DNA from 2 places in the Pandoraea sp. NPDC087047 genome. Region 2 is predicted to be linked to the other one. Evidence: riboswitches for the same ligand, from Rfam matches in the RefSeq annotation. Region 2 holds a riboswitch; the other holds the start of a gene.
What was found. Region 2 has a riboswitch for cobalamin ahead of ACIPHM_RS08955 (TonB-dependent receptor plug domain-containing protein). Riboswitches for the same ligand answer to the same signal wherever they lie in the genome.
Positions count from the first base shown of each region.

Region 1 (4,313 bases), on a different contig from region 2:
CAGTCTGGCCGGTCTGGGACGCGTTCCCGACGACCTGCCGTGCGACGTACGCGCAGGCGGTTTCGGTGGCGCGCAGGGGCTCGCGGGCTACATCGACGCGCACGGCGTCGATTTGCTGATCGACGCGACGCATCCCTATGCCGCGAGGATCAGCGCCAACGCGGCGCTGGCGGCACAACTGGCCAATGTCGACGTCTGGGCGCTGCGTCGCGCGCCCTGGCAGGCGCAGCCGGGCGATGACTGGCGATATGTGCCGGACTGGCTGGGCATGTGCGAGGCGCTGGCCGGCTTCTCGCGTCCGCTGTTCACGCTGGGACGAGAGCCACTCGCTCATCTTGACGAGATTCCTGCTCATCAAATCTGGGTCGTTCGCTGTCTGGACGATCATCCGGGCAACGCGCAGGCCACCGTGATCGGTGCACGCGGACCCTTCACACACGACAGCGAGCGCGCTTTGTTTGCGCAGCACGACATCGATGTCGTCGTCAGCAAGAACAGCGGCGGTGCGGCGACCGGGGCGAAGCTCGACGTCGCGCGCGCACTTGGTCTGCCAGTCGTGATGCTGACGCGCCCCGACGCCGTCGACACCGGACGGGTGTTCGACACCGTGGAGGCATTGCTGGCGGCGCTCGATGCGTTGCGTAGCGAGGCGTGCGTCCGTACTATCCACGCCTGTTCAAAAGGAAGCGAAGTATGACGGTCTATTTCATTGGTGCCGGGCCGGGAGATCCGGAGCTGGTCACGGTCAAGGCACAGCGCCTGATTCGAAGTTGTCCCGTGATTCTTTACGCCGGCTCGCTGGTGCCCGAGGAAGTGCTGGCCGGTCACACGGCCGAGCGTGTCGTCAATACCGCCGATCTCGATCTCGACGCCATTGTGGCGCTGCTGTCGGAGGCACATGCGAAGGGACAGGATGTCGCTCGCGTGCACTCCGGCGATCCGTCGCTGTACGGTGCGATCGGTGAGCAAATCCGCCGCATTCGCGATCTGGACATTCCCTACGAGATCGTGCCCGGTGTCACGGCCACGGCGGCGTGTGCCGCCACGCTGGGGTGCGAGCTGACGCTGCCGGGCATTTCGCAGACGGTGATCCTGACGCGCTACGCGACGAAGACGTCCATGCCCGCCGGAGAGGCGCTTGGCGATCTGGCCAGCCACGGCGCGACCATGGCGATCCATCTCGGCGTGCGGCACCTGGCGCGCATCGTCGAGGAACTCAAACCGCATTACGGCGAGGATTGCCCGGTCGCCGTGGTCTATCGCGCCAGTTGGCCGGACGAGACGCGTGTCACAGGCACGCTGGCCACCATCGGCGAGAAGGTCGGCGAGACGGGAATCGAGCGCACGGCCCTGATTCTGGTCGGGCGTGTGTTGGCGGCCGAGGGGTTTGCCGATTCATCGCTGTACGCGAGTGCCTGACGCTGGAAGACCGACGAATGAAAAAGATCCTGATCATCGGCATTGGCGCCGGCAACCCCGACTACCTGACCGTTCAGGCAATCAACGCGCTCAACCGCGCCGATGTGTTCTTCGTGATGGATAAGGGGGCGGCGAAGGAAAAGCTGATCGCGTTGCGCAGGCACATCATCGAACGCTTCGTGAGCCGTCGCGATTACCGCGTGGTTCAGGCCACGAGTCCCGAGCGACGGGCAGACGAGTCCGATACCGACTATCGGTCGGCCGTCGACGAGATGAACCGCGACAAGCAACAGATCTTCGAGCGGCTGATTGCGGAAGAACTGCAAGACGGCGAGGTCGGCGCCTTTCTGGTCTGGGGCGATCCGTCGCTGTACGACAGCACCATTCGTATCCTCGAATCCATCGACGGCCGCCGCAACGGCGAGTTCGATTTCGAGGTGATTCCGGGCATCAGCAGCGTGCAGGCGCTGGCTGCGCAACATCGTATTCCATTGAACCGGATCGGGCGATCGATCGAGATCACGAACGGTCGCGGCATCGCCGACGGGTTCCCGCCCGGCGTGGACAGCGTGGTCGTGATGCTCGACTCGAAGCACACGTACAGGCAACTCGCGCATGAGGACCTCGACATCTATTGGGGCGCGTATGTCGGCACGCCAGACGAGATCCTCATCTCGGGAAGACTTCGCGATGTGATGGACGAGATCGAGCGCGTGAGGACCGAGGCGCGTCGCACGCACGGCTGGATCATGGACACTTATCTGCTGCGCAAGCGCGACGGTGCGTGACGACGAAATGAGCGGACTGCATGAAAGAGTGTTGCCGCTTTATTTCGTAAACCTACCGGAACACGTAGAATGCGCGCTACCGACGGCCGGAAGCTGGTGTAAATCCAGCGCGGTCGCGCCACTGTGACCCGTCATCGCGACGGGAAGTCAGACCTGGCCGTCGGACTCATCGACCTTTGTTTTGGGGCGCGAAACCCCAGGAGACCCCGTATGACGCGCACGCTTCGCTCGCTGCGAATTTGCTTTCTCCCCGGCCACCTCGGCCATGCCGACGTCGCGACGCCGGCGCATTGTCGCTTCGCATCGCCGTTGATCGCCTGATCCGGCGCTTCCGTACGACACATAACAGGACCCGTCTGCTTCGGCCGAAACACCGAAATGCCGAGACGACGATGACAGTCCGCGCCTGCACCAGATCGCACGATAACGACAAGTCGTCTGATATGACGACAGGGGAAATACCATGCACTACCCACGCCCGACGGCCGTCACCAAGGCCCCGGCCACGCGCCGCTTCGCCCTCACGCCGGCCGCGCTCACCGCACTCTGGCTGCTCGGCGGCACTTCCGCCTCTGCTTTTGCCGCTGACGCCGGCCTGCCGCTCGTCACGGTCAACGCTCAACAGACGCGCGACGACGCCCCGCTCTCCACGCCGACAGCAACCGGTTCTCGCCTGAACCTGTCGAGCCTCGATACGCCCGCGAGCGTCGAGACGATCACCGCAAAGCAAATCGAAGCGCGGGGTGACCAGACCGTCACCGACGCGGTGACACGCGCCACCGGCTTCACCAGCAACGCGGCCCCCGGCAATGGCGGCACGGCACTCGCCGTGCGAGGCTTCTCCGGCCAGGAATCGGTGATGACGCTCTACGACGGCACGCGTCTCTATCCGGGCGCGGGCACCATGACATTCCCGTTCGATACCTGGCAGGTCGAGCGAATCGATGTGCTGCGCGGACCGGCTTCGGTGCTGTACGGCGAAGGTGCGATCGGCGGCGTGGTGAACGTCATCCCCAAGCAACCGCAACGCGACTACGCGACCACCCTTCAGGCCGGCATCGGCACCGACGGCCAGCGGCGTTTCGCCCTCGATACGACCGGCGCGCTCGGCCCGATGCTGTCGTACCGCTTCTACGTGAGCGATAACCGCAGCGACGGCTGGGTCGATCGCGGCGAGTCGCATACGACCTCGTTCGGCGGCGCGGTGAAGCTCGACGTCTCGCCGAAGCTCTCGTTCACGCTCGCTTACGATTACGGCCGCCAACTGCCGGCAACGTATTTCGGCGTACCGCTGAACAACGGCACGCTCGATCAGAGCTTGCGCTACCAGAACTTCAACGTCGGTAACGCGCTGATCGCCTATTTCGACCAGTCCACGCGGCTCACGGGTGTCTACCGTGCGGCCGAAGGCATCACGATCCGCGACCAGTTGTACTACCTGAACACCAACCGGCACTGGCGCGACAGCGAAACCTATGAACTCGACCCGTCCACGCGTCTGGTGACGCGCAGCGATTACATCGAGATCATTCAACAAGAACATCAGGTCGGCAACCGGCTCGACGCGACCATCGACCGCACCCTGGCCGGCCATGCGAACCGCTTCGTGATCGGCGTCGAGGCGAACCAGATTTCGTTCCAGCGCGACAGCAATAGCCCGTTCGGCGGATCGTCGGTGGTGAGCGTGGACGCCTTCAATCCGGGCGTATTCGCAAGCCCCGATCCGACGGTGCCGGAATTCCGCACGCTCACGCGTCAGGCCGCCGTGTTCGCGGAAGATCGTTTCGACATCACGCCGCGTCTGTCGGCGGTGGGCGGCATGCGGTACGACTACATCGACTATTCGCGTCGCCAGCTTGCGACCGGCAGCACCTTCGGCAGAACGTTCTCGAACGTCGGCTGGCGGCTTGGCCTCGTGTATCAACTCAGCCCATCGGCCTCGGTGTACGGCCAGTACACGCGTGGCGCAGACAGCATCGGCTCGCTCGTCACGCTGTCGCAATCGCAAACGGCGTTCAGCCTCGCGACCGGCCAGCAGTGGGAAGCGGGCTTCAAGCAGGAACTGCCGGACGGACGCGGCTTCTGGACGCTCGCCGTCTATCAGAT
Region 1 is NZ_JBIUZU010000003.1:461,163-465,475, forward strand. Features, by position in the region: gene ACIPHM_RS07590 (cobalt-precorrin-6A reductase) at 1-697, shown strand, start outside; gene cobM (precorrin-4 C(11)-methyltransferase) at 694-1,419, shown strand; gene cobF (precorrin-6A synthase (deacetylating)) at 1,437-2,207, shown strand; adenosylcobalamin (AdoCbl) riboswitch at 2,287-2,371, shown strand; gene ACIPHM_RS07605 (TonB-dependent receptor) at 2,671-4,313, shown strand, end outside.
Region 1: linked by a shared signal. The riboswitch ahead of ACIPHM_RS07605 (TonB-dependent receptor) and the one ahead of ACIPHM_RS08955 (TonB-dependent receptor plug domain-containing protein) in region 2 are both predicted to bind cobalamin.

Region 2 (4,313 bases):
CGCCACCATTGAACTGCACGCCGAGCTCCTTCGAAATCGAACGCTCGGGCTGCAGGTTCGGGTTCCCGTAGTTCGGGTAAAACAGATCGTTGAACGTCGGCGCGCGGAAACCATCGGACGCATTGGCCAGCAGCTTCCACTGCGTTGTCAGGTGGTAGCCGTAACCCAGCCAGTAGCTGTTCGCACCGCCAAAGTCCGAATACGCGTCACGACGCACGTTCACCTGGAACTGATGCTTGCCGAACGTGCCTTCATAGCCCAGGTAACCCGAATCGACGTGGCGATTGTTGTGGCCGAGGGGACTGTTGGTGTCGACGGTCTGTTCAAGACGCGTGTATCCGGCAATGAGTTTCTGATCGGGCATGAACGCATATTCGTTCGCCCAATCGATCTGATTGCTGGACGTGTGGAAATTGCCGTTACCATTGCCGTTCAGATAGTTGTAGCTGTAGTCGTCGCCCTGCGTGACGGTGAAGCGCGTGCTCCACTTGTCAGTGACGTTACCTTTCACGTACCCCGAAATCTGGCGCACGCGCGTATCGCTGTCGTTCAGATCGGTTGGACGCTTGCCACTGGGGTTGTCGTAGCTATAGCTGCCATCGCTCTGGAACAGACGCACGCCGGCTTCCCACGTATCGCCGAGTTTTCGCGAGAGCGTCGCGGTGACACTCGTGTTGTCGTCGCCGTTGCGGTTGGGGTTCGCTTTCGGGTAGAAACGTGGGTCGACGGCCGAGATGCCGTTGGTGTGAAAGCGCGAGACATCCAGCGAGAAACGCGTCTTGCCGTCATCGAACGAACCGGCGATACCGGCGTTGGCCTGGGTCGTGTTGTTCGTGCCGTAGCCGACTTCCGCATAGGCACGCGGCGGGCCGCCGTCGCCCTTGCGCGTGAAGATCTGAATCACACCGCCCACGGCCTGCGAGCCGTAAAGCGCCGACACGTTGCCGCGCACGATTTCGATGTGGTCGATCTGCGACACCGGAATCTGTGCGATGTTGGTCGTACCCGACGTCGCAGAGCTCACCGGCACACCGTCGATAAGCACCAGCGAGGCATTGGAATTCGCCCCTCGCATGAAAATGCTGGCCGACGTGCCGAAACCACCGTTCTGTACGATTTCCACGCCGGCCTGACCGCGCAGCAGCGTCGGCAGATCCTGCGCCTGGCTTTGTTCGATGTCCTCACGGGTGATGAGCGAGGTGGCGGGCAGCGTGTCGGCCAGTTTCTGCTCCGTGCGCGACGCCGTCACGACGGTCGTCTTGAGCTGAGCAGCCGTGGGATTGCCGGTGGCATTCGCGACATGGGTGGCGGCAACCGCCGCAGCGGCCGCAGCCGCCGGTGCATCGGCAGCTTGCGCCGACTGCGCGTGTGCGCCAACGCTTGCGGCAAACATGGCGGCAGCCATGGCCAGATGGCGTGGGGCGGGAACAAAGGCGGCGGGTGCCGAAGCGAGACGTGCAAAAGCAGGCGCGTGCAGCGCCATCGCGCGAACGTGGGAGCGCATGATCTGGTGTGACTTCCGTAGTTTTCTTATTGCCTGGACCCGATCCCCCGCGGGCCGCTGGCGCACGGGGAGCGCCGGTGACACGTCACGGATGCGATGCATCGACACATGAAAACGACGACACACCACCTGCGGCTTGCGCCGGGCGGCGTGGCTTTGATCCCCACTCACTTGGCCGGTATCCGGGCTGGTCATCGTCGCACCTGACCGGCCTTCCCGCATGCGCATGGCACACAGTGGCGATGGAGGCGAAGTGCGTTTTCGGAAACCTTTCGGGCCGAAAGAATGACTTACCGTTGCGGGGGCAGCACAGGTTGGCCAGCCCGTGTGGGGACGCGGCTCCCTGTTTCCCGTTTAACTGCGCATGCCGGGAGGGCGTGCGCGAGCACCAAAGTGCCGCAAGTGTAGGGGCCATTCGGACGAGCGTCAATGCTCGTTCGTCGGGCATTGGCCGCCGATTCCGTTAGAATGTAGGGCAATCAAGAGGACGCAGCCCGATGCTCACCGATCTCGACAATCTCACAGACAAAATGGAACAGTTGGTTGTCATCAGCCAACGTTTTCACCAACATAATCAAGCGTTGCTCGCGGAACTCGACCGCGCGCGCGCCGAATGCGACGAAACCCGCGCTGCCATCGAGCAATTGCGCACCGAGCGCGACGCCTTGCGTCTGCAACGCGACCAGCTGGCCGCCAAGATCGACGAGGCACAGGTTCGCCTGAACGCCATCCTGGAAAAGCTTCCGACGCAAAACCCCGCTGAGGGTCAGATGGATCTGCTCGGTACCCCCGGTGGAGAAAACGCATGACGATCAAGCAGCTCGAAGTTCATATTCTCGAACAGTCCTACCGGCTCGCCTGCCCGCCGGAACACGAAGCCGACCTGCTCGCGTCCGTGTCGCGCGTCGATGCCGAGATGAGCAAGGTTCGTGCACAGAGCAGCGTGCGTGGCACCGATCGGATTGCCGTCATGGCAGCGTTGAGCCTGGCATCCGAATTGCTAGCGTTGGAAAAAAGCATTGCTGCAGGACAAGCATTCCCTGCCGAAGAAATTCAGCGTAGAATTCAAGGCATGGACGAACGACTGAGCGCTGTGATCGATCAGTATCAAAACTGAAAGGCACCGACAGCCGTCCGATTCAAAAAGTTAGTTTTCCCTGCCTGGTTCGCGAAAGTCATAGATTCCTTGAACCAATGATCTGTTGCAGGTTGCGGAAGTTTGTAGTGCTGGCGTGAGCGTCACTTAGTCTGATGAACCCAAAGCGCTACTAACCGCGACCACCTTGAACCTTCGGTTCAGGATGCCGGCTTAGCGGCTGAGGCGGGGACCCAATACACGGCACTGCGTTCGCGCAGTGCCGTTTTTTTTCGTCGGTCGGCAGCGTCCCCATTCCTCCCGCGTCACACAAAAGCAAAGGCGACCCGCAGGTCGCCTTTGCTGTTTCGCGAGACGCGCTCAGCCATCAGAACTGTGCTTCGTTCAGCGACAGTGCCGAGTCGGCGCCCTCGGTGATTGCCTGTGCGATGCCCGGTGCCTGCGTGAGGATGTGATCCGCGAAGAATCGGGCGGTGCCGATCTTGGCATCGTAGAACGACGGATCCTGATCTCGCAGCTTCTGCGCCGCGAGCAGCGCACGTCCCATCTGCCAGCCCCCCAGCACAATGCCCGCGAGCTTCAGATACGGCACGCTGCCGGCGAACACGGCATTGGCATTGTCCTGCGTGTTCGAGAGCACATAGTCGACGACGATCGTCAACGCGGCGCGGCCCTTCGCCAGACGTTCCGCCACGGCTTGCGCAACGCCCCCCGCGGCACGCAATTCGTTCTCCGTTGCCTCGATCTGCTCGCACAGTTCACGCGCCACCTTGCCACCGTCACGCAGCGTCTTGCGGCCGATCAGGTCGTTTGCCTGAATCGCCGTCGTCCCTTCGTAGATGGGAAGAATGCGCGCGTCGCGGTAGTACTGCGCCGCCCCCGTCTCCTCGATGAAGCCCATGCCGCCATGCACCTGCACGCCGAGGCTCGCCACCTCCAGCGACATCTCCGTGCCCCAGCCCTTCACGATCGGCACGAGGAATTCGTAGACGGCCTGCGCACGCTTGCGCGTTTCGTCGTCAGCCGCGTGGTGACCGATATCGGCCTGCGCGGCCGCAACGTAAGCGAGTGTGCGCGCGCCTTCGGTCAGCGCGCGCATCGTCATGAGCATGCGCTTGACGTCGGGGTGATGAATGATCGTCACGGCCTCGCGCGAGGAGCCGTCCACCGGACGGCTTTGCAGACGATCGCGCGCATACGCCACCGCATGCTGATACGCACGCTCGGCGACGGCCACGCCTTGCATGCCGACCGCGAAACGCGCGGCGTTCATCATGATGAACATGTATTCGAGGCCGCGATTTTCCTCGCCGACGAGATATCCCGTCGCGCCACCGTTGTCGCCGAATTGCAGCACGGCCGTAGGACTCGCCTTGATGCCGAGCTTGTGCTCGATGGACACGCAATGCACGTCGTTACGCGCACCGAGCTTGCCCTGCGCGTCGACGTTGAACTTCGGCACGATGAACAGCGAAATGCCCTTCACACCGGCCGGCGCATCCGGCGTACGGGCGAGCACGAGGTGGACGATGTTCTCGGCCATGTCGTGTTCGCCAAACGTGATGAAAATCTTCGTGCCGAAAATGCGGTAGGTGCCGTCGGCCTCGCGCTCGGCGCGCGTACGCACCATGGCGAGATCTGAGCCCGCTTGCGGCTCGGTCAGGTTCATCGTGCCGGTCCACTCGCCCGAGAGCAGCTTCGGGACGTAGAGGG
Region 2 is NZ_JBIUZU010000004.1:205,561-209,873, reverse strand. Features, by position in the region: gene ACIPHM_RS08955 (TonB-dependent receptor plug domain-containing protein) at 1-1,504, opposite strand, end outside; cobalamin riboswitch at 1,660-1,912, opposite strand; gene ACIPHM_RS08950 (hypothetical protein) at 2,002-2,313, shown strand; gene ACIPHM_RS08945 (cell division protein ZapA) at 2,310-2,621, shown strand; RNA gene ssrS (6S RNA) at 2,656-2,836, shown strand; gene ACIPHM_RS08935 (acyl-CoA dehydrogenase) at 2,968-4,313, opposite strand, start outside.